3 regions of the Glutamicibacter sp. 0426 genome follow, and region 2 is predicted to be linked to each of the others. Evidence: riboswitches for the same ligand, from Rfam matches in the RefSeq annotation. Region 2 holds a riboswitch; each other region holds the start of a gene.
The links. A riboswitch is a leader RNA that binds a small molecule or an ion and turns the genes downstream of it on or off. The one in region 2 is predicted to bind thiamine pyrophosphate.

Region 1 (4,506 bases), on a different contig from region 2:
CTGGTGCGCATTGATCGCATTCTTCGCTTCGACTTCGTGGGATCTGCCTGAGACGTGGCGCATTCCCATGAACGGGACCGATTCGAGTTCGGTTTTCGCTGCAGCTCTCTCGCCGGGAATCTGGATTCTTCTCGTTTACCTCATTGGCTTGTTCACCTGGCCCAAGGAACTCCAGCCGGTGCGCACCGCCTCACTGGAGGCGCGCACCCTGGCGACGCCGTTCCCGAAGTCCCTGGGGATTTTCGTCGCGCTGTTGCTGCTGGCCGCGGTGGGGTTGCTGTGGCCTGCTTCCCGCGTCGAAGGGAGCGTTGGCATCCCAGAGTCGGAAACCACTATGTTCGATTCTGATGGCAGCTACTCCTACACCTCTGCGGGCCCAACCGATGGCCTGCTGCCCGGAAACCAAATGCTCCCGGTCTTCATCGTGGCTCTGGCAGGTATCGTCGTGGCCGCCGGGGTGATTGCAGCAGTGATCCTGAACCGGCGCCCCTTGGCCGGCATCACCGCCGAAGACAACCAGGCCTTGCGCACGGTATGGCTCAACCGGTTGCTGCGCAATACCGGTATCGTGCTGCTGGCATTTTGCGTATCGGTGGCCAATTACTCGCAAGGCTATTCAACCGGTGGACCGTACGAGTTATTGAACTATGGCGCCCTTGCGGTGGCTCTTACGCTGTTCTTCTGGGGTCCGCGCACCACATTCTCGGCTCACTCCACCACCAGGGAACGGACCGCCTTCTCGCGCTTGCGAGATCAGCTCTTCGCATTGCAATACACCACGGCTACCCTTGCATTGCTCGCCGTTGCCATCGGCTGGTCATTCCTGCCCGTGGATGAGGAATTCCGGATGCCGACCAATGAACGAACTACGTGGATCCTGGTGCTCTTTGCCGGTGCGGCATTGCTCTACATCGTGCTCAATACGCTGTATCTGGGCTACGCCAGCAAGGTGGCTCGGCAGGCGAGTGCAGCACCAAAGCATCATGCACCCCTGCCCTTGTGGTCCTACATCGCCGCTGGCTTGCTGGTTGCCATCTGCGCTTACCTGCTATTGGATCCACCGCTGGAGACGCTGTGGGGGTTCGCTCCTCCGAACCGGGGACTAGTCATCGGGCTGTTGCTGCTGCTTGCGGCGGCGCATATGGGCTTCATCTGGTCCTGCCGCCGGGCGACTATTCCCTGGGCCGTCTCGCCAGCTGAAGAAATCTGGTATCGGCGGGTTCTGGAGCTGCGGTCGATGCGCGTTGCCACCAGCGCTGTGCTTGCCATGCTGCTGATTGGCTACGGCTTCCCTGCAGGCCTGGGGCTGTTTGCACTTCTGGTCTTCGTTGTCCCAGCGGTGATTTTCCTGGAGCGTCCTGGTACCGCGATGGTGCGTGCACAGCAGCCGACAGCAGCATCATGAGCACACAAATCAGTGTCGACCTCGCGGCGGCCACTGCACCCTACGAGCAGATCCGCTTGCAGATCGCCTCGCTGATCACCCTGGGAGAATTGCCCGCAGGCAGCAAGCTGCCCACCGTGCGCGCACTGGCCACCGACCTCGGCGTTGCTGCCGGAACGGTAGCGCGTGCCTACAAGGAACTGGAAGCCGAAGGTCTGATCACCTCCCGGCGGCGGGCCGGCACAGTGGTCAACGAACGGCTTCGGCCGGTGGATGCCAGCGAAGACCTGCTGGCCGCGGTGGATCACCTCTGGGCGCTGGCAGCCGCCCAGCAGGTCGATGCGGCCACGCTCAAGGCCTTGGTGGCGCGGCGCGAGCGTAAGTAACTTGTCCTTGGAACCGCTTGTGCGTACGCTCTATGGCAGTGACACGGGGTGTCGGAACAACCGACTGAGATGAGACCCGTTGAACCTGATCTAGTTCACGCTAGCGGAGGGATGTCGCATGGCTTTGCATGCAGTTGCCCAAGAATACCGGCAACAATCACCTTTGGTTTTCTGCCTGACCAACACCGTCGTAGCAAATTTCACCGCCAATGTCCTGCTGGCATCCGGCGCGTCCCCGGCCATGACGGATCTGCCCAGAGAGGCCGGCCCCTTCGCAAAGGCGGCTTCCGCCGTCTTGGTGAATCTGGGAACTCCGAGCACCGAGCAGCTGGCCGCCATGGAAGAAGCCGTGCAATCGGCGAGCGCAGCAGGCACCCCGTGGATCCTTGATCCGGTAGCGGTCGGCGCCCTGCCGGTGCGCACGGATTTTGCGCGGCGCATTGCCAGGCAACGCCCGGCCCTGATTCGCGGCAACGCCTCGGAAATCCTGGCACTGGCCGGACGGCAATCGGCTTCACGCGGTGTCGATGCCTTGGATGACGTCTCTGCCGCCTTGGCGGCTGGACGCGATCTGGCCCAGCAGCATGACTGCGTGGTGGCCATTTCCGGCCAGTCCGATGCCATCATCGATGCCGCGCGGACAGTCCTGGTGCACACCAACGGCATCGGCTTGACGCGGATCACCGGCGGCGGCTGCGCGTTGGGCGCGTTCTGCGCCGGCATGATTGCGGTCCACGATGACCCGTTCGAGGCCGCCATCGCGGCCCACGGCTTCTACGGGCTGGCCGCTGAAAAGGCCCTGGAGAACAGCACAGGTCCGGGCAGCTTCGCCGTCGCATTCATTGATGCGCTGTCCGCAACCGATCCAGAAGAACTTAAGACTTTGAAGCACGAGGAACTGAACCATGCATGATTACGGAGCCTACCTGGTAGCCAATACTGCCAGCTGCACCCCGCGCAGCACCCTGGAAGTGATCGAAGGCGCCGTCGCCGGAGGAATCCAGTGGATCCAGCTGCGCGCCAAGGATGAAACCGCCCGGGAATTCTTCGAGCTGGCCTGCGCGGCCGCCAAGCTCACCGAGGGCAAGGCCCAGTTGCTGATCAATGACCGCATCGACGTCTACCTCGCGGCGCGGGCTGCCGGTGCAGCCGTGAACGGCATCCATATCGGGCAGAAGGATGTGCCGGTGCAGTTGGCCCGGCAGATCATCGGCGAAGGCGTCATCGGACTGAGCGCTTCCAGCGATGAGCAACTGTCCCAGGCGAACAAGGACGCCGCGGTCATCGACTATCTCGGTGTGGGGGCCGTCCGCGCCACCCCGACGAAGAAGGACCATCCCACTCCCCTGGGCCTCGACGGCTTTGCGCGTGCCACGACGCTGGCCTCGCTGCCCTGCGTGGCAATCGGCGCCATTACCCACGAGGACGCGGCAGCCATCCGTGCCGGCGGCGGAGCGGGCATGGCAGTGGTCCGCGCCATCTGCAATGCAGAGGATCCGCAGCAGGCCAGCGCGCAGCTCGTTTCGGCATGGGAGGCCGCCAAATGAACATCTTGTCCATTGCAGGATCCGATCCTTCCGGTGGCGCCGGAATCCAGGCGGATCTGAAGGCCATTGCCGCCAACGGCGGCTACGGAATGTGCGTGATCACCGCCTTGACCGCGCAGAACACCCATGGGGTGTCCGGGGTGCAGGCGATCAGCGGCGATTTCGTCCTCGCCCAGCTTGAAGCCATCAGCGCGGATATCCGCATCGATGCAATCAAGATCGGGATGCTCGCCAACGCCGAGGTGATCCGCGCAGTCACCGGCTGGCTGGACACCGTGGATGCTCCGGTAGTCCTGGACCCGGTCATGGTGGCCACCAGCGGGGACCGCCTGCTGGATGGCGAAGCGGCGCTCGATTCGCTGCTGGACCGGGCCACGGTGATCACCCCGAACCTGCTGGAACTGGCCAGCCTGCTGCGCGAGCCGGTAGCCGCATCATGGGACGAGGTGCTGCGCCAGGCCCAGCGCCTGGCGGCCAATCACGAGGCCCTGGTGCTGGCCAAGGGCGGGCATCTGGCCGGGGCGGACTGCCCCGACGCGCTGGTAGCAGCGGACGGGGTGCTCTGCGAGCTGCACGGTGCGCGCCATGCCACCAAGAACACCCACGGCACCGGCTGCACCCTCTCCAGCGCCCTGGCCACCCGCTTCGCGGCCACCGGAGACTGGACCGCCGCGTTGGAGCAGTCCAAGGCGTATCTGTCGGCGGCAATTGCGGCGGCCGACCAGCTGCAGGTGGGCAGCGGGCACGGCCCGGTCAACCACTTCGCCGGGTTCTTCGCCGGCGCTGATCCGATGGCCGGCTGGTGGGAGGACATCGCGGGCCTGCGTGCGGGCATCGACGAGCTGGCGTTCATCATGCAGCTGGCCGACGGCAGCCTGGAACGCGAGAAGTTCGAGTACTACCTGGCCCAGGACGCCCTGTACCTGCAGCGCTACGCCCAGGTGCTGGCGCAGGCCAGCGCGCTGGCCCCGGACCTGGATGCGCAGCGCTTCTGGGCCAAGGGCGCCGGCCAGATCCTCGAGGGCGAGCTGCAGCTGCACCGCAGCCACCTGGTGGAAGGGCTGGCGAACCCTTCGGCGACCACGCTGAACTACGTGAACCACCTGTCCTCCTGCACCGGGAGCTATGCGGAGCTGATCGCCGCAATCCTGCCGTGCTACTGGCTCTACCAGGACATCGGCAAGCGGCT
Region 2 (15,595 bases):
TGGATGGCGTCGGCCAGTGCCTTGATGCCGGGGATGAACTTGTCGTCAGACAGTCCCGGTTCCTTCATCGACGCGGCGCCGTAGGGGACGGCGATGGCGCAGGCGCCGGTGATGATCAGGCCGGCGCCGCCAGCGACGCGAGCGGCGTAGTGATCGATTTCGGACTGCTCAATCTCGCCGCCTTCGGACACATTCATGTCCATCGCCGGAAGCACGATGCGGTTCGGGGTGCCCATGGACCCGATCCGGCCTTCTGACATTAGATGGGAAATTCCTTGTTGCTCATGACAACATGGTACCGGTGGAAAACACTCCGATTTGAGTGAGGGTACCAGATTGACTGCGATAAAAGCAGGTAAAATTAATGACTAGCGTAAATACAATCAGTCCACCTAAGTAATCTAATCTTTGGTTCGATCTACTATCGACAGAGAATTACTGAAAAGAATTCTATTTATATTGCCTAAGTCAACGATAATTAATTTCCATATGCGGAGATTAAATGTGCGCCCCAATCCCATTGCAAAGTGATGGGCATCACTGTCGCGGTAGGCTTGAAGCATGTACTGGGAAAATATCGTCTTCGATGCCGAGAACCCGCGGCGGCATGGGGAATTCTGGGAGGCTGCGCTCAAATGCCAGATGCTCACCGATAACCAAGGGGGCTACGAAACACGCTTGCAGTTGCCTGGGGAGCGTTACCTGGATCTGTGTTTCCCAATCGTCCGTGATCCGGATCGTGCCCGGCAGCGCGCGCACCTGATCCTCGGCAGCGGCGCCCCTCCTGCCGAAGACCTTGGTGCGGAGCTGCTGGATGCTCTGGAAACCCGGCTCGACGCCGCAGGAAACGAGTATCTGCTCCGAGCCGACGGCAAGCCGGCAAGTGGCTTGGTGCTCGAAGCCTTCCAACTTGCCTGCGCTGACCCGGCAGGTGATGCAGAATTCTGGAAGCAGCTGCTTGGCTGGGAAATCGTAGCGCGATCCCCGATGGTGCTGGCTGACCCAACCGGCGTGGGCCCGCGTCTGGTTCTCGTCCGCGAAGCGTCGCCCAAGACAGCGGCGAAGAATGCGATCCACCTTGATTTGCGTCTTGAGCAGGCGGAGAGCATGGATGACGCGCTTGCTGCGATCTGCGCATCGGGTGGAGCTGAGCTGGATGGGCCGTGGGAGGGATTGCCATGGCGGGTATTCCAGGACCGCTCAGGAAACGAATTCTGCGTCTTGGCGCCGTCGGCTTCCTCTGATGACTGATCCGGAGACGTCCGGGGTGGCCAGCCGGAAGAATCGATTCTACGCAAGGAAAAACGTGCAGCTGCATCTCGGTACAGAGCACTCCCACGCAATGGTCCCAGGACGGCCACGTCGTGGAATCGTGGTGCTGGCGCTGCTGCTGGCCACTTTGGCTCATTTGCTGGCCCAGCTGTTCTGGCCTTCCGGGTTGCTGGCCAATGCCACGCAGATCCTGCTGATGCCGCTTTTGGCAGGAGCGGTTATCTCCTTCACCACTTCGCCGCGCGGCAGGCTGATCCGGCTGGTGCTGGCAGCGCTGTTCTTCTCCTGGGTCGGTGATGCCCTGCCGCGGTTCATGGATGGAGACCCGGCATTCCTGGCCATGGTGGGCGCGTTCCTGGTCGCGCAGTTCTTCTACATTGGCGCTCTGGCAAGATACTGGAAATCTTCGATACTGCGCCGATGGTGGATGCTGTTTCCCTATCTTGCGGCATTCGCAGTGCTGCTGATCCTTTGCTCACCCGGTGCCGGAGCGCTGCTTGCCCCGGTGATCATCTACGGCTTGGCATTGATGGTGATGGCCATCCTCAGCACTGGGCTGGGACCCGTCGCGGGTTCCGGCGGCGCAATTTTCTTCCTTTCCGATTCCTTGATCGCACTGCGCTCATTTACGGACATTGGCATTCCCGCGATGGGATTCTGGATTATGCTCACCTATGTGGCCGGGCAGGCCATGATCAGCTATGCCGCGAGCCAGCGCGATGCACAGGAGAAAAGCACGACGACATGCAGGTAAACCACCTCAGCAGAATCCCGTTGTTCATGGTGCATGGCAACGGCGTAGACCACCGGATTCTCAAGCCGCTAGAAGCAACGCTGGAGAAAATGCGGATTTTCGACTTGCACTACATCGACTTGCCTGGCTTCGGCACCTGCCCGCCGCTTGAAAATTCCGGTGGCCTGCCAGAACTGGCAAGCTGGTTGGAAGCGCTGATCCGGCAAACCGCGGGCGAGGGAAGATTTGCGCTGCTGGGCAATTCCCTTGGCGCCTTGCTCTGCCAAGAGATGGCCGACAGGTTTCTTGGCCAAGCTCAAGGGCTTTTCCTCCTGGCGCCAGTAGTCTTTCCTGATGCCGCTCGGCGTACCGTGCCAGAGCAGCAGGTGTCAGTAGCAGACCCTCTGCTTCTGGCTGAGCTTGATCCACACCATGCGCAATTATTCTCTGACGTAGCAGTGGTTCAATCACCAGAAGCATGGCGGAAGTTCGCGCAGTGGGTGCTGCCCGGGTTGGACTGCGCGAACTTGCGAGCCATGGCTAAGCTGTCACGGCGGTACTTCCTGGACCCGCTGCCCGTCGAGCGTGGAAACCAGCTGGATATTCCGGTCACGATCGTGTGCGGGAAGCAGGACCATGTCACCGGATACCTGGATCCCGAGCGGCTCGTCCACCGGTATCCCCTGATGAAGCTCTGCGTGCTTGAACCAGCGGGCCATAACGTGCACCTTGAGCAGCCCGAACAGGTCTTGGCCGAATTGCGGGACTGGGCGCAACGTACCGGCGGCCTGCAGGAACGATCTTGATCCGGAAGGAAAGGTCCTATCCGATGACGCGCAACGCTCGATTGGGACTTGAGGAAATGCCGGCATCCGGCTACATTTCGAAGCAGCAACTACGGTTTTGCCTGAGCAAGAAGGAACTTGGCATGGACGAAGCTCTCGTGCTGCGCGAGTTGGCGAGCATTGATGAAGTGCCTGACCTATTGGATATCTGGCGCAGTTCGGTGGAACGCCGGAGGGACTTCCTCTCAGCTGCTGACATTGATGCAGTGGCAATCGCCCTGGAAGCAATCTATAGCCAGTCGGTGACCGTCAGAATCGCCCAGCAAGGCCAGCGCATCATGGGCTTCGCAGCCTGGAGCGATACACGCATTGAGCTGCTCTGGGTGCGGCACAGCGATCGCCACAAGGGTGTGGGCCGTGTTCTGCTGGAAGCAATCGTCGCGCACACTCCCGGCATCAGCGTGCATCTGGATTGCCAGCGACAGCCTGCCATTTCATTCTTTGGCGACTGCGGATTCTTGGCAGTCGACGGAGGTCCAGAACTGGTGCCACAACGGATCACGTTGCGCCACACAGAATCTTTGCCCCGAATCGTGGCACCATAGTTCCATGAGTGAAAATAGCCGTGAAATACGGGAAGTCAGCATCAAACGCGTCGAATCACGCAAGTACCAGGCCACCAGCCTGGAATCCGGCGCCAGCCTGGAATTCGGCCAGGGCGAAGGGCTGCTGACGCCGGTGGAGCTTCTGCTGGCTGCCATTGCCGGGTGCTCAGCGATCGATGTTGATGTGGCGACTACCCGCAGAAGCGAGCCTGAGAACTTCGAAGTCAAGGCGAGCGGCTACAAGGTCTCCGAGGACTCGGCTAGCCGAATGGAAGACATCCGCCTTGGCTTTGATTTGAAGTTCCCCGATACCGAGGAGGGGCGCAAAGCGGCCGGCATGGTTGAACGCATCGTCAAGCTATCCCATGACAAGTACTGCACGGTTTCTCGCACCGTTGAGCTAGGTGCCTCAGTGCAGAGCGAAGTCCTCAACCAGGCCTGATGCATTTCGTGCGGATCCCAGATTGCTAATGGCCAATGGCTGACTCCGCAACAGCTTCCAAGGCAATTCACGGATTCGAGCGCGACACGAATTTCCCAACATTGCGTGAATCAGTTGTCGTTATGGCTTGATTGTTCGAAAAACGTTGAATCCAGTGTGAATGAATCATGCATCCGCAATTCGGGGTATGAAAGTCCATCGATTCAAGCTGGCAGTACGGGTCTTTGCCCTAGTCAGCGGAGAACCTTCATCGTAGGGTCAGATTGTCCCTACGTTGAAGGAGCAGCAATGCAGTCTGAGAACGTTTTAGGCAATATCGACTGGGCGTCGATGCTACAAAAGGTTGGCATCGCGCTAATCATCCTCATCATTACGTGGCTTCTCGCGCGCATCGTTCGGTGGGCTGCCGCCAAATTGGTGACCAGGGTGAAGTTCCTGCAGAAGCAGGGCAATGACGGAGAGCAAATAGGCCAATCTCTGGGCAAGGTTGCGGGACTGATCGTCTGGCTGTTCGGCCTCGTGGCAATCCTGCAAGTATTCGCGCTATCTGAAGTGCTATCGCCGGTGCAGGGCCTGCTCGGCGGCGTCATGGCCTTCATCCCCAACCTCATCGGTGCGGGCTTCATCTTCTTCATCGGCTACGTGATCGCCAATATCGTTCGCCAGCTGCTGAAGACCGGTTTGGGAACTGTCGACTTCAGCGGGCTGGTCCGCAAATTGACCCCAGGCGATGAACCGGTTGACGAAGTCCAGTCTCGCGAGTCCCAAGCGAAGATCGTTGACATCATTGCCAATATCGTCTTCGCCTTGATCCTGCTCGTCGTTGCCATTTCGGCACTGCAGGTCTTGGGCATCGCGGCAATTTCGGACCCTGCCCAGCAGATGCTGCAGCTTGTCTTCACCGCAATACCGCAGGTCATCATGGCCTTGGTGCTCTTGGCCGTCGGTATTCTGATTGCCAAGTTCGTCGGCCAGCTGCTTGAATCAACCCTTCACGGGGTGGGCACCGACTCCGTTGTTGCCCAATGGGGTGTTGTTCCCGAAGGCAAGAGCGCTTCGGGAATCATCGCTGGCATCGTCAAGATTGCCATCGTGCTGTTCTTCGGCGTGATGGCGGCCCAGATGCTGAACTTCCCGGCGATCACCAACATCCTCAATGAAATCCTGGCCTTGGGCGGCAAGATTCTCTTCGGCGCAGCAATTATCGCCGCAGGTTTCGTCATCGCCAACGTCATCGGCCGTTTCTTGGGCGACACCACCGCTTCAAAGATCATCCGCTACACGGCAATCGCGTTGTTCGTGGCAATGGGCTTGAAGTACATGGGTATCGCTGATTCGATCATCAATATGGCCTTCGGTGCAATCGTCATTGGCGCGGCTTTGGCCGCGGCGCTGGCCTTTGGACTTGGTGGCCGCGATGCTGCGGCTCGCACGCTGAAAAAGATCGAGGCCAATCAGGCCACCGACGGCCCGGATTCGACGCCGCCGGCATCAACTCCAGGCATCTAGCCAATATCACTAAACCTGAGGGACAGATAAAAAGTCGCGGAACCCGAAACCGGATTCCGCGACTTTTTGTTGCCCGCCAAGCTACGGCTGCGTGCTCCACGGCAACGGCACTACGTCGGGGACCTGATCAGTCCGCAACCGCGCGTAGGCGTACACGTCAACGCGTTCTCCAGCAACCAGGAACTTACCGCGCTCGACACCCTCGCGCAGGAACCCGTTGCATTCGGCAACACGCTTCGATCCAGGATTGTTCGCCCGAAGACCTAGTTCCAAACGGTACAAACCGAGCTCGCCAAACAGGTGGTTCACCAAAGTAGCCACTGCGCGAGTGGCCAGAGACCTCCCGCGGTAGTCCTGGTTCATCCAATACCAAACCCATGCGTTCTGATTGGCTGGATCGACAGTATCGCAGACCAAACCGACCAGCCGGTCTCGATAGGCGATGGCCAAAGCCTGCTGCCGTTCGCCGGCCTCCATCAGGGCACGCACGTACGATGCGGCCTTTTCCGGAGTGTCGGCATCTCCTTGGCGATCCATATCGGCATTGGAGGAAAAGGCTTCGAAAACAGCTTCGGCATCCGATTGGCGCAGCCTGCGAACCGAGAAATCGTCGTCGACTAATGCGGCCTAGTTCGGTTCTGCAAAAGAAAGCTGCCGCGCAGCGGGCGTGCCCTGATGGAAGAACAGCTGCCAGCGATCCTGCTCATGGATCCACAGCGAACTGCGCTCGCTGGCGGATCCCGATAGCAACCTCCAGCGCAGAAGCACCGCTTGATCGGCAACCTGGATTGCCACGGGGCTGCCGACTTCCCGAGATCCGGAATCCCGTTCCGGCTCCTGGGCCAGCTGGGCAATGATCGACTCGCGATCGTAGACACGGCCGCTGGCACCCACTTCGGAGAACTGCGGATGCAAGTACCGTTCCAATTGCCTTCGGCTATGGCGCTGGCTGGTTTCCAAGAGCTCCTGCTCCAACGAAATGATCGTGTTGGACAACGCAGATCCCTGGGGAAGCACGCGGGGGAAGTCATGAGATGCCATGTCAACTAGTACATCACAGAAGATGACGGAGCTGCGGTTGCTCCAGTTCGACTTTATGAGCTGGATCATGCCTATAATCGCAGTACTCCGCGGGAGCCTGAATCGACCAGGCTGAGAGGGCACCGAGCCGACCGCTACACCTGATGCGGGTCATGCCGCCGTAGGAAGGATGCGTGCTCTCGTGCATGTGAATATTGTTGGCGCCGGAATCATCGGCCTGTCAGTTGCGTTCGAACTGGAATCACGGGGACATACTGCCACCCTCATCGATCCAGCACCAGGCCAAGGTGCAAGCTACGCGGCAGCCGGAATGCTGGCCCCGGCAGCTGAAACGGTCTGGGGCCATGGCCCGCTTCACGAGCTGCTTGCCGCCTCGAATGCCGCCTATCCAAAGTTCATTGAGCGCATCGAATCCGTGACCGGGCAACGCCCGGACTACCTGCAGAACTCAACCCTCGTCGTCGCGGCCGAACCGGCTGACCGCGAAGCCCTGCATGAGCTGGCCGAACTGCAAGCCTCCCTCGGCCTGTCAGCGGAAAAGCTCTTGCCCAGCCAAGCCCGCAAACTCGAACCAGCCTTGGCCGCGAATATAGCAGGCGCAGTCCTATGCCAAGATGACCACCAAGTCGACCCACGGTCAGTCGTCAAAATCCTGCTTGATCACCTGCGTGGCCGCCTGATCGAGGAGCGGGCGCAGGCGCTGGTGGGCGACGGGAGCCGAACCAACGCGGTACGCACCGCATCGGGCAAGATCCTCGAAGCGGATCAAACCATCGTGGCCACCGGACTGGGCACCATTGACGGCCTGGACCGGGTGCCGGTGCGCCCCGTCTACGGAGATATTCTCCGGATCCAGGGGCCAGCCGGTCCGCCATTGATCACCCGGACCATCCGCGGCATCGTGCACCGGGAGCCGGTGTATCTCGTGCCGAGAAAGGACGGCAGCCTCGTGCTCGGAGCCAGCGTCCGGGAAGACCGCCAGCCTGCAGTGAACATCGGAGCCATGCATTTGCTGCTGGACAATGCGCGAAAGCTCATACCCGGCATCAGCGACTGCACGCTGAACGAGGCAACTGCCCGGGCCCGTCCCGCCACTCCCGATGACCGTCCGCTGCTGGGGCGCATTGACCCGGGCCTGGTGCTTAGCACCGGATACTCCCGGCACGGAGTGCTGCTGGCTCCGCTGGGCGCAACACTCACCGCTGATCTCATTCACGGCTCTGAAACCCATCCGTTGCATCAGGCTGTGAATCCACACCGCTTCGCCACAGCAACCCAGACCACCCACCGAACGGAGCAGCACCCATGAAAAGCATTGGCATCAAGTTCAATTCCCGGGAACTGAACCTGGACGAAGGAATCACCCTTCGCGAATTCATCAGCATGCAGATCGGCAAGGATCTGGATAGCAACTCGGCGGCCGTGGACGGCAGCAAGCTTGGAATAGCCGCCGCGGTCAATGGCGCTGTCATCCCGCGCAGCGCCTGGAACAGCTACACGCTGGCCGAAGGGCACAGCATCGAACTCGTTACCGCAGCCCAGGGAGGCTAGGCGTGGACACGCAAAACATCACCGAACTGGACATCAACAGCGATCCATTCCAGGTTGCAGGACGCACCTTGTCTTCGCGCTTGATCCTCGGCACCGGGGGAGCGAGTTCGCTGACCACCCTGGAAAGCGCATTGCAGGCCTCTGGAACCGAACTGACTACCGTGGCCATCCGACACTTTTCGGCGGCAGGCGAGTCCAACGTGTATGACTTGCTGCAGCGCAACAACGTGATTGCGCTGCCGAATACCGCTGGATGCTTCACCGCCCGCGACGCGATCCTCACCGCGCACCTGGCCCGCGAAGCGCTGGAAACGAACTGGATCAAGCTCGAAGTGATTGCGGACGAGCACACGTTGCTGCCTGATCCGCTGGAGCTGCACGCTGCCACCGAACAGCTGGTCGCCGACGGATTCCAGGTCTTTGCCTACACCAACGATGATCCTGCCCTTGCCCAGCGCCTCCAGGACGCCGGTGTTGCGGCCATCATGCCAGCCGGCGCACCAATCGGATCCGGCCTGGGCATCTTGAACCCGCACAATATTTCCACCATCGTCTCCCGGGCCCAGGTGCCGGTCATCCTGGACGCCGGAGTCGGCACCGCCTCTGACGCCGCCCTGGCCATGGAGCTCGGCTGCGATGCCGTGCTGCTGGCCAGTGCGGTGACCCGGGCGCACAACGCGCCGCTGATGGCGATGGCCATGAAGGATGCGGTGCGTGCAGGACGAGCCGCACGGCTCGCGGGCCGGATCCCGCGCCGCGACACCGCCCTGGCATCCTCGCCCACCGAAGGCATGATGCAGACCCTGGTCGGTGACTTCTCGTGAACCAGCCAGCATTGGTAGCCCCGGGGCCGGAGCTGGCACCGGAAGAATTGGCGCGTTATTCCCGGCATCTGTCGCTTCCCGGCGTCGGCGAAGAAGGGCAACGCAGGATCGCCAATGCCAAGGTGCTGGTAATCGGAGCCGGGGGACTGGGCAGCCCCATTGCCAGCTACCTGGTCGCCGCGGGGATCGGCACCCTCGGGGTCGTGGACCACGACACGGTTGAACTGTCCAACCTGCAACGCCAAACCATGCACAGGCAACAGGACGTAGGCCGCTTGAAGGTGGAATCGGTCCGCCGGATGGCCCACGAGCAGAACCGGAATGTCCGGGTTATCGCCGTGGATGGCAAACTGGATGAGACCAACGCAGTGGCACTTTTCAGCGACTACGACCTGGTCATCGACGGCAGCGACAACTTCGCCACGCGCTACCTGTCCAACGACGCCGCAGAAATCACCGGCACCCCACTGGTCTGGGGGACGCTGTTCCAATTCTCCGGGCAGGTGTCCGTCTTCGACCCGCGCACCGGTCCGATGCTGCGCGACCTTTTCCCTGAAATCCCCGATGCGGACTCCGTGCCCAGCTGCGCCGAGGGCGGGGTCTTTGGCGCCCTGTGCGGCGTCATCGGCTCGGTGATGTGCACCGAGGCCCTGAAGCTCATCACTGGAATCGGCACCACGCTCAGCGGAAAACTTTGGCTCTACGATGCACGGGAAGCCAGTGTGCGAACACTCGACTTTGCCAGGGACCCGCAACGCGAACCGGTGAGCCGGCTGGCCGAGTACCAGCCAGCGTCCTGCGCTGTCGATGGGCATGTTCCGGAAATTTCCGTTGAGCAACTGGCGGACCTTGAAGCGGAGGAACCGGTGCTGCTGGTGGATGTGCGTGAAGCCTGGGAACGCGAGATCATTGCGATCCCGCACAGCCAGCCCCTCCCGCTCGCGCAACTGGAAGAACAAGGACTGGGAGGGCTCGCGCAGGGTGCCTCGGCGATCGTGTTCGTCTGCAAAACGGGTGTCCGTTCACAGCAGGCGGCGCGGATTGCCAGGCCGGATCTGCAGCCAGCCGTCCAGGTGTACAGCCTCAGCGGCGGCACCGTGGAATGGGCCAGGCAGGTTCAGGGGCAGCAGGTGGCCTACTAGCGCCCGGCCTTGCAGTGCCTGCGCTTCTTGGAGCCGGCCCAGCTCTGGCATACTTGCGCCATGGCTATGGGAATTGCGCTGGAGATCCGTGAATTGGAAATCGGCGACGAACAGCAGGCAATCGATGCCCATCATTTGATGCTTGGCGATGATTTCGAGTTCTTGCCCACCTGGACTTCCGCTGAGGCTTGGGAGGACTATGCCTACCGGATGAAGGCAGGGCGCCGTGGCGAGCACATCCCCGAAGGATGGGTTCGCTCGGCGCTGTTTGCCGCCTTCGACGACGGGGAACTGGTGGGCCGTGTATCTGTGAGGTATGAGCTCAACGAGGGCCTGCTTCATTACGGCGGGCATATCGGCTATGGTGTAGTTCCCGAGTATCGTCGCCGTGGTGTGGCACAGCAACTGTGCAGATTCGGATTGCAGGAACTGCGCGAATCAGGAATTGAGCGCGCACTGGTTACCTGTGCTTCCGATAACATCGGTTCAAGATCGACCATTGAAAAATGCGGCGGATTGCTGGACGCCAAGCTTCCGGAAATTGAAGCCAGCCATGGCGCCGGCACGCTGCGTTTTTGGATACCTACCCAGTCGATCCGCTGAATTTCTCGCGACCGGTACATGAAATTCCTGTATGTTCTGACACAGATCAACAGACTATTAGTCTCGAGAGCGTAAACTGGATTGTTGGGTCGACTTTGGCCCCGACTCCACAGACCCAATTTCTCGAGCGGAAGTGAGCCTTCACGCATGTCAGCAAACACCATTACTCGCGATGAACTTCGCAATGTAGCCATTGTGGCGCACGTTGACCACGGCAAGACCACCCTGGTCAACGCCATGCTCCAGCAGACCGGCGCATTCGACAGCCATGGTGAAACCGAAGACCGCGTGATGGACTCAGGTGAGCTGGAACGCGAGAAGGGCATCACCATTCTTGCCAAGAACACCACCGTGTTCTACAGCGGCCCAGCGGCCGAGGGCAAGAAGATGACCATGAACATCATCGACACCCCGGGCCACGCCGACTTCGGTGGCGAGGTTGAACGCGGCCTGTCCATGGTCGACGGCGTTGTCCTGCTCGTCGACGCATCCGAGGGTCCGCTGCCGCAGACCCGCTTCGTGCTGCGCAAGGCGCTTGGCGCCAACCTGCCAGTGATCATCGTGGTCAACAAGACCGACCGCGCCGATGCCCGCATCGACGGCGTCGTCTCCGACTCCATGGATCTGCTGCTCGGCCTGGCTTCCGACCTGGCTGACGAAGCTCCGGACCTGGATCTGGATGCCATCTTGAACGTTCCCGTGGTCTTCGCTTCGGGCAAGGCCGGCTACGCATCGATGAACCAGCCAGTTGACGGCACACTGCCTGACAACGAAGATCTTGAGCCGCTGTTCGAGACCATCATCAAGCACGTTCCTGCGCCGACCTATACCGAGGGTGAAGTCCTGCAGGCCCACGTCACCAACCTTGACGCTTCGCCATTCCTCGGCCGTCTTGCACTGCTGCGCATGATCAACGGCACCCTGCGCAAGGGCCAGCAGGTCAACTGGGCACGCCAGGACGGCACCATGAAGCAGGTCAAGATCACCGAACTGCTGGCCACCCAGGGCCTGACCCGCGTTCCAGCTGAAGAAGCCGGACCGGGCGAGATCGTTGCAGTCGCCGGTATCGAAGACATCATGATCGGCGAAACCCTCACCGACCTGGAGAACCCTAAGCCGCTGCCGCTGATCACCGTTGATCCACCTGCGATCTCCATGACCATCGGCATCAACACCTCGCCACTGGCTGGCAAGGTCAAGGGCGCCAAGGTCACCGCACGCCAGGTCAAGGATCGCCTGGACAAGGAACTGATCGGCAACGTTTCGCTGAACATCCTGCCAACCGAGCGTCCAGACGCTTGGGAAGTCCAGGGTCGTGGCGAACTGGCACTGGCCATCCTCGTTGAGCAGATGCGCCGCGAAGGCTTCGAGCTGACCGTTGGCAAGCCGCAGGTTGTCACCAAGATGATCGACGGCAAGGTCCACGAGCCAATGGAGCGCATGACCATTGACGTGCCGGAAGAGTACCTGGGCGCTATCACCCAGCTGATGGCATCGCGCAAGGGCCGCATGACCGACATGGCCAACCACGGTACCGGCTGGGTTCGCATGGAATTCATGGTTCCAGCACGTGGCCTGATCGGCTTCCGCACCCGATTCATGACCGAAACCCGTGGTGCCGGCATTGCCGCTTCGCTGGCCGAAGGCTACGAGCCGTGGGCAGGCGCCATCGAGTACCGCATCAACGGCTCGATCGTGGCCGACCGTGCCGGCGTGGTGACTCCATTCGCGATGATCAACCTGCAGGAACGCATGAGCTTCTTCGTGAAGCCAACCGAAGAGGTCTACGAGGGCATGATCGTGGGCGAGAACTCGCGCGCCGATGACATGGACGTGAATATCACCAAGGAAAAGAAGCTCACCAACATGCGTGCAGCTTCCTCGGATTCCTTCGAGAACCTGACCCCGCCACGCACCCTGACCCTGGAAGAGTCGCTTGAATTCGCTCGCGAAGACGAGTGCGTTGAGGTCACCCCGGAAGCAATCCGCATCCGCAAGGTGCTGCTGAACGCCAACGACCGTGCCAAGGCCAGCCGTGCACGCGCACGCTCCTAATAATCGCAATTCCCTCGGAGGCAACTTCTCCGCGCTGTGGCGCGGTGCGGTTGCCGCCGTGGCTGCAGGATTGTTCGGCACGGCAATCCACGCCTCCATCAGCTATATCGGCAACGATTTCCCGCTGGTTTGGGGCGTGCTTGTTGCCTGGCTCCTGCTCGGAGTACTGGTGTACTGGGCTGCGGTTTCCTCCGCGAAGCTGTGGGCCGGTGCGGTGGCGTTCATCGGATGCTATGTGACTGTTGGCCTGATTTCCTATGTGGGCGACGACCAGCTGATCTTGGGCATGCAGTACTACGAGTACCTGCCCGGACCGGCGTTGGCCTCTGCACTGTGGATGTACGGAATGGTCATTCCATCGGTGATTGCCTTGCTGTGCTCCTTGCGGGTGTTGCGCAAGCAGCAACGGCAGAATTGAAAAACAGTAGGAGTTCTTCCCCAACGGGAGGAACTCCTACTGTTTTTAATAAGGTTTTGGGGAAGCGGTGACCGGCCTACTGGCCGTCACGCGCATTGCCGGTGATATCCAGATGGTGGGCCAAGAACAGCGAGGTGGCCACGCCATCGGGATCCGGGTCGCGTACTGCGTAGTCCTCGATAACCGCGCGCAGCCGGCTCATCAGTTCCTTCTGGTTTTCTTCATTGAGTTTCAGACCCAAGCGGATGACCTGTATTTCCTGCGGATCAAGTCCCTCGATTTCCTGCAGGAAGGTGTCCACGAGCATCGGAGCCGCGTCGGGAATGCGGGTGCCCCAGGACTGCTTGGTGCTTCGATAGGGCACTTCTTTGGCACCGCGGTTGCCTCGGCGCGGTTCTTCCGCGGCGAGGTAGCCGTTGCTGACGAGGGTGCGCACGTGATGCAAGGACGTGGCGGGATTCAAATCCAGAATGTCCGCAATTTCCTTGTTCGTGCGTGACTCATGGAGGCACAAGCGCAAGATGCGAAGCCTCAGCGGGGAGCTGAGGGCTCGTGCTCGCGATTGGACAAGTTTATCGGAGGGCATGAAAACAGCATACGCGAAAAGTGTTAAGTGATTGGAAGATTCAAATCGCATGTCTTCCCAAGCCGGATCAAGGGAGCTGCGACCCGGATAAGTGGCATCGTGAAAATCTTGCGGCTTGCCAGGACGCTATTCGCTGCGCGGGACGCGGGGCCTGCGGCGCGCCGGAGCCTGCGGTACCCGCTTGGCGTGGGTGATCGCCGCGCGGGGGATGCGTACCAGCTCGGTGCGGGTCTGGATGCTCACCGATTCCTCGGTCACTTCCCTCAGCTCTCCCAACGCGTCGGAAAAATGTCCGCCGGCCTGGCCCTCGGCCAATCGGTAGCGGACAACTAGCCGTTCACCGGGCGTCACATCACTAAAACTAAGCATTTGGTAGCGTCATCTTTTCGTAAGAAGAATTCATTTGCACCACGGGAAGCTGAAATGTGAATGGTCGATTACGTCACAGCGCGCCGATAGGCGGTTCGATGAATGGTTATACAGGACTAGACTGTAGTTTGAGCTGGTAAAGGATTCAAAGAGCATCTGCTGAAACCACTAGCTCTGTTGAAACCACCCAGTGCAAGGAAAGGTCTCGGCCCTCGTGACTTACATCATCGCTCAGCCGTGCGTCGACGTGAAAGACAAGGCGTGCGTCGAAGAGTGCCCGGTAGATTGTATCTATGAAGGTGAGCGCTCGCTCTACATTCATCCCGATGAATGTGTTGACTGCGGCGCCTGCGAACCTGTCTGCCCCGTCGAAGCCATCTACTACGAAGATGATGTGCCGGACGAGTGGGCCGACTATTACAAGGCAAACGTCGACTTTTTCGACGAACTTGGATCCCCGGGCGGCGCCGCTAAAATTGGTAACACCGGCACTGACCACCCACTGATCAGCGCCTTGCCACCTCAGAACCAAGGCTAGGTTTTCACTTTCATGCTTGAACTCCCCGATTACCCCTGGAACCAGCTTGCCCCGTATCGCGAGCAAGCGTCCGCACATCCGGGGGGAGTCGTGGACCTGTCGATCGGCACGCCCATCGACAGCACGCCGCAGGTCATCCAGCAGGCGCTGGCCGACGCTGCCAACTCGCACGGCTACCCGACCACGCACGGGACCATTGAGGTCCGCCAAGCCATCGTCGACTGGTTCGCCCGCCGACGCAACGTCACCGGATTGAGCACCGATGATGTCATGCCGACGGTTGGCTCCAAGGAAATGGTGGCGTGGCTGCCGTTGTTCCTGGGCCTGGGCGCTGGCGATATCGTGGTCCGTCCCGAAATCGCCTACCCGACCTATGACATCGGTGCCCAGCTGGTCGGCGCGACCCCTATCGCCACCGACGACCTCTCGGAATTGACTGCTGAGCAGCGCGAGCGCGTGAAGCTGATCTGGGTCAACTCGCCTGGCAACCCGACCGGAAAGGTCCGCGATACCGCCCAGCTGGCAGGCATCGTGGCTCAGGCCCGCGAAATGGGTGCCGTCGTCGCCTCCGACGAGTGCTACGCGGAACTGGGGTGGGATGAATACGAGGGGCAGGTGCCCAGCATCCTGGACCCGGCGGTCAACGCTGGAAACCTCGATGACCTGTTCGCGCTGTATTCGCTGTCGAAGCAGTCCAACCTCGCCGGATACCGCGCCGCCTTCGTTGCCGGTGCTCCCAATCTGATGCCGTCTCTGGTCAATAGCCGCAAGCATGCTGGCATGATCGTTCCCGGTCCAATCCAGCACGCCATGGTGGCGGCCCTGAATGACGACGAGCATGTCGCGGCGCAGCGCGAGCTGTACCGGGCACGCCGTGACATGCTGCGGCCGGCGCTGGAGAATTTCGGCCTGGCCATCGAGGATTCGGTGGCGGGCCTGTATCTGTGGTGCACCGCTGGGCGTCCGAGCTTTGAAACCATCGGGGCGCTGGCGGAACTGGGCATCGTGGCCGGTCCCGGGGCCTTCTACGGCACCGCCGGGGAACGCCACGTGCGCGTGGCGCTGACTGCATCCGACGAACGGATCGCGGCTGCCGTTGAACGGTTGAATTCTTCCGCCAAT
Region 3 (4,506 bases), 320 kb from region 2:
TGCCATCACGCCAGGTGAAGGTGGCCGTGCGAATCCAGGTGCGCTTGGCCGTGCCGAACCCCTTGGCCTCCATCGTGGTTGCCAGCCGTCCGGCGCGGCGTATCGCCTGCACCAGCAACGCCAGCACCTGGCCGAGGGTTGCCCTGATGCGCTGGCCCACGGTGCCGAAGTTTCCGACACCGCGAGCACGCCGGGCCAGGGTGAGCGTGGTGAATTCTTCCACCATCAGCCCAAGCAATCGCATGCCTGCCAGCGCCCCGAGCACAAACCGGTGCGGGACCTTCAGCTGCTGGGACAGCGCCCCGCCCAAATCGCTGGGGTTCGTGGTGGCCAGCAGCAAGATGCACGGGATGGCCAGTGCGAAGGCGCGCAGTCCGGTGGCGATGCCGCCGGCTACCGATCCCTCGGTGATGCTGAAGGCGCCGAATTGCGCGTACACCATGCCGCTGTCCTGGCCCACCAGGGCAATGCCCCAGGCCGCGAAGATCCCGGCAAGCAGCAACGGCCACGCACGCTTGAGGAATTTCAGCAGGCTCAGCCCGGCCAGCGGGAAGAACACCACGGTCGCCAGGATAATCACCAGTGCCGAGACCCAATCCAAGGTGGTGATCAGCGGCAGCGTTGCCGCGGCCACCGCACCCAGCTTGGCCAGCGGATTGATCTTCGCCAGCCAGCTGTGCCCTACCGGCGCATCGAGCACCGGCCCTTGGCGCGGGGCATCAGCATCCGGGGTGCCGGAAGCGAGCACCAGCTGGTTGGCCTGGAGCACCGAGGCAAAATGCTCATCGTGGGTGACTGCAATGATCGCAGTGCCCTGCTGCAGCTCTTCGACCAGCAACCCGGCCAGCTCCCGCCAGGTGTTCGCATCCTGCCCGAACGTCGGCTCGTCGAGGATCAGCACCTCTGGCGAGGCTGCCAAAACGGTGGCCACGGACAGCCGGCGCTTCTCTCCGCCGGATAGCGTGAACGGATTCGCCTCAGCCAAATGCGCCAACCCCAAGCGTTCAAGCAACGCATCGACGCGCGCCTGGACCTGGGCCGGGTCGTACTTCGGCGCGTTGGCGCTGCTCGCCTGCGCACGGCTGGGTGCGAAAGCCAGCTCTTCGCGGACGCTCTGCGTCACGAACTGGTGTTCGGGCTCCTGGAAGACCGAGCCGATCCGCCCGATCAGTGCACCGGCTTTCCAAGCAAACGGGGAATTGCCCAGGCCGTCGGCCAGTTGCGCGGTGGCCGTCAGCTCACCGCTGGCCGGGGCCAGCAAACCGCCCAGGGCCAGGGCCAGCGTCGATTTGCCGGCGCCGTTCTCGCCGAGAATCACCGTGGCGGTGCCCGCCTGCACTTCCATATCCACCGCCTGGGTATGCGGCGCGGTAGCCGTGCGGGCGCAGACCAGCTGCCGCGCTTCCAGCAGCATAGCTCCGGCAAGGTTCTCGGCCGGTGCCACCTGCGGAACATATCCGGGAACCCATAGCCCGGCGGCAGCCAGCTCCTGGCGCACGGGTTCTTCGGTGTACAGCTGACGCGGATCCAGGTCGTGCGCGACTCCCCCGCCCGGTTCCAGCACGATAACCCGGTCCATATGCTCTGCCCAGGCTTCGAGCCGATGCTCAACCACAACCAGCGTGGCACCGGATAGCTTCGCGGCGTTCAGCACCGCATCGCGCAACGGCCCGATGCTCTGCGGGTCCACGTTGGCGGTCGGTTCATCGAGCAGCATGAGGCCGGGTTCCATGGCCAGGATGCCAGCCAGGGCCAAGCGCTGCTTCTGCCCGCCGGAGAGCTGCTGGGTGCGGTGGTCGAAGGACAGCGCGCCCAATCCGACCGCGTCCAGCACTTCGGGGATCCGCTGGCGGATCACGCCCGGATCCATCCCGAGGTTCTCCGCTCCGAAGGCCACATCATCGGCGACCCTGCTTTGCACGACCTGGGTTTCCGGGTCCTGCTGCATCAAGCCCACCGGGTGGCTCCGGCTGAACGCATCGTTGCCATCAATCAGCAGCTGGCCGGCAAGCTGCTGATCCTCATCGGCTTCCAGCAGCCCGGCCATTGCATGCAGCAACGTCGACTTGCCGGCACCGGATGGACCGAGCAGCAGCACCTTTTCACCGGCGTGGATCTGCAGATCCAGCCCCGAGATGGCAGGTTCCTGCCGCTCCGAGTGCTGCCAGCCGAAACCAGTTGCGGTGATTGACGCTCCGCGCTGGGTCAGCGAGGCGGCATCGGAATTGGCAACTGAACTCATTTTGCGGTTTCCAGGTGTGCACGCCGGCTCGCCAGTGCGCTCAGGGCACCGGTCTTCGCCAGTCCGCGCGTGGCCAGCCAGGACAGCAGCCCGGCGATGACCAGACCGGAAACACCGGTGGCGATCACGTGGAAGATCTTCATCCCGGCGGTGTACTCGACGTAGTAGGCCAGGATGTATGCCTCGGTAATGCCGGCGAACAGGCCGGAGAACAGGCCTGCCAGAAGTGCCACGCCCAGGTTCCACTTGCGGTAGCGGAATGCCGCGAAGACCAGCTCCGCGCCCAGGCCCTGGACCAGGCCGGAGATCAGCACGGTCAACCCGTAGTGCGAGCCGAGCAGCGCTTCAACCACGGCGGCCAGCAGCTCGCAGTAGATCGCGGCGCCAGGCTTGCGGATAATCAATGCGCCGAGCACCGCGGGGAACAGCCACATGCCGGTGAGCAGCGCGGTGGCTGGAGGGAAAGCCGCGAAGGCCAGCGAAAACAGGCCGTAGCCGGCACTCCATGCCCAGAAAATGACTCCTGAAGCCACGGCGATCACCGATGCCACGACGATATCGACGACACGCCAGCCGGTACGATGCTTCGAAATTGTTTCGTTCATTGTTGGTCCTCCTGTGGAAAGGAGGGGGGATGCACGGAATGAGGGCATGCTGCGCCTATCCGCATCCGAGATGCTCGACTTCCTTCGCCGGTACTAGCCGGGGCAGGTTCGAGGGTCTGCGATCCATCGCACTCTCAGCGTCCTGCGACTTCGTAGAAGTCTGACGCTCCCCTGTCGGAATAATTACTGCTCCCCCACCATACCGCAGGTATGCTGGGCAGAGGAACGATGTGTCACGAGCTTGATCGCGAGGAAAAAATGGATAAAGTGCAGAAACTTGTCACTACCGGCATCACCGTTGGCGCGGGCATGCTCGGTGGCAAGCTGGTTGATTTCATTTGGTTGAAGGCAACTGGCAGCAAAGCGCCACGCAAGGGCACCGAGGAAGCGGCTGAAGCGTCCTTCCGCCGCGCATTGGGCTTCGCGATCGTCTCGGCCCTGGTGGCAGCGATCATGCAGACCGTGGCCGACCGCAGCGCCAACAAGGTTGTTGCCAAGTTCACCAAATAGGCTTCGGCGGCAAGCCGAGAGCGGGAGCAGTTCAGCTGAACTGCTCCCGCTCTTTTCGCATTACTTGTCCTCTGGCGCTTCGGCCTTGGACATCGGTGTTGCTCCGGTGGGCGGTGCGCCGTTGACCTTGTTGACCACAAGGCTGAGCTCATCGGAGAACAGGGTTTCCTTGGCCGCGTGCTTGGTGCGGTAGCCGGAACGGCCGATCATGTGGGCGGAAACCGGCGCTGTCAGCAGCTGCATGCCCCAAGCCAACGCGAGGACCGGGATGACCGCCCAGCTGCGCAGGTAGATGGCCAACCCGGCGAAGATCAGCAGGAAGCCGAGCACCTGCGGCTTGGTGGCCGCGTGCATGCGGGTGAGCATGTCCGGGAAGGTTAGCAAGCCGATGCCTGCGATCAAGGACATCAGGCAGCCGAGGATCAGTAGGATGGCGACGAGGATATCGAGGAAGAGTTCCATTAGGCATTCCTCTGATCCGAGACGAAGCGTGAGACGGTCACCGAGCCGATGAAGCCGAGCATGCACGCGGCAACCACGAACAGCAGGTAGTCGGTGTGCTTGTGCAGCACCATCTCCAGGCACAGGGCGGCGGAGATGATCAGCAGCATCACGTCCAGGGCAAGCACCCGGTCTAGGATTGATGGCCCCTTGGCAACCCGGATCAGGCAGGCGATGGCACCCAGCCCGAGCATGATGCCGCAGATCCAGATGACGATATCCAGCATGTTTATCCCTTCCTCGCAGCGAAGTCCGGTCCGCATTCGCTCTTGATCGCCTCGTACTCGTCACGGCTGCCGATGGCCATGATCAGCCGGCGTTCGATGTCCCGGATAGCTGCCCGTGCCGTCTCCACATCCTCCGGCGACTGGATGTCGATGTAGTGCAGGTACAGGGTCGACGAGCTGCGGTCCACGTCGATCACGAAGGATCCCGGGATCAGCGTGAGCACGTGGCCCACGGTCATCACGATCAGGTCCGAGCCGGTGCGCAGCGGGACGGCGATGATCGCGCTGCGGGTGTTCTTCCCGCGGACCATTGCCAGCCAGGCCACGTGGACGCTGGCCGCGACTACCTGCCCGAGGAACCAGATGAACAGCTTCACGCAGTACCAGAGGTTGATCCGGCCCGAAAGGACCACCGGCGGCA

Region 1: another riboswitch for thiamine pyrophosphate. It lies ahead of thiM (hydroxyethylthiazole kinase); the one in region 2 lies ahead of thiO (glycine oxidase ThiO).
Region 3: another riboswitch for thiamine pyrophosphate. It lies ahead of BKX98_RS00140 (ECF transporter S component); the one in region 2 lies ahead of thiO (glycine oxidase ThiO).

The regions. Positions count from the first base shown of each region.
Region 1 covers NZ_MPBI01000003.1:541,677-546,182, reverse strand. The annotation lists gene BKX98_RS10850 (hypothetical protein) at 1-1,405, shown strand, start outside; gene BKX98_RS10845 (GntR family transcriptional regulator) at 1,402-1,770, shown strand; TPP riboswitch at 1,805-1,899, shown strand; gene thiM (hydroxyethylthiazole kinase) at 1,889-2,683, shown strand; gene thiE (thiamine phosphate synthase) at 2,676-3,317, shown strand; gene thiD (bifunctional hydroxymethylpyrimidine kinase/phosphomethylpyrimidine kinase) at 3,314-4,506, shown strand, end outside.
Region 2 covers NZ_MPBI01000001.1:336,456-352,050, forward strand. The annotation lists gene BKX98_RS01655 (NAD(P)/FAD-dependent oxidoreductase) at 1-260, opposite strand, end outside; gene BKX98_RS16955 (VOC family protein) at 562-1,251, shown strand; gene BKX98_RS01665 (lysoplasmalogenase) at 1,307-2,026, shown strand; gene BKX98_RS01670 (alpha/beta fold hydrolase) at 2,053-2,811, shown strand; gene BKX98_RS01675 (GNAT family N-acetyltransferase) at 2,934-3,395, shown strand; gene BKX98_RS01680 (OsmC family protein) at 3,400-3,837, shown strand; gene BKX98_RS01685 (mechanosensitive ion channel) at 4,126-5,346, shown strand; gene BKX98_RS01690 (GNAT family N-acetyltransferase) at 5,428-5,937, opposite strand; gene BKX98_RS01695 (DUF4440 domain-containing protein) at 5,974-6,387, opposite strand; TPP riboswitch at 6,467-6,571, shown strand; gene thiO (glycine oxidase ThiO) at 6,569-7,696, shown strand; gene thiS (sulfur carrier protein ThiS) at 7,693-7,938, shown strand; gene BKX98_RS01710 (thiazole synthase) at 7,941-8,762, shown strand; gene BKX98_RS01715 (ThiF family adenylyltransferase) at 8,759-9,904, shown strand; gene BKX98_RS01720 (GNAT family N-acetyltransferase) at 9,965-10,507, shown strand; gene typA (translational GTPase TypA) at 10,655-12,562, shown strand; gene BKX98_RS01730 (hypothetical protein) at 12,543-12,980, shown strand; gene BKX98_RS01735 (helix-turn-helix domain-containing protein) at 13,057-13,566, opposite strand; gene BKX98_RS01740 (hypothetical protein) at 13,693-13,935, opposite strand; gene fdxA (ferredoxin) at 14,150-14,473, shown strand; gene dapC (succinyldiaminopimelate transaminase) at 14,486-15,595, shown strand, end outside.
Region 3 covers NZ_MPBI01000001.1:26,629-31,134, reverse strand. The annotation lists gene BKX98_RS00145 (ATP-binding cassette domain-containing protein) at 1-2,242, opposite strand, end outside; gene BKX98_RS00140 (ECF transporter S component) at 2,239-2,847, opposite strand; TPP riboswitch at 2,910-3,030, opposite strand; gene BKX98_RS00135 (DUF4235 domain-containing protein) at 3,115-3,357, shown strand; gene mnhG (monovalent cation/H(+) antiporter subunit G) at 3,418-3,819, opposite strand; gene BKX98_RS00125 (monovalent cation/H+ antiporter complex subunit F) at 3,819-4,085, opposite strand; gene BKX98_RS00120 (Na+/H+ antiporter subunit E) at 4,088-4,506, opposite strand, start outside.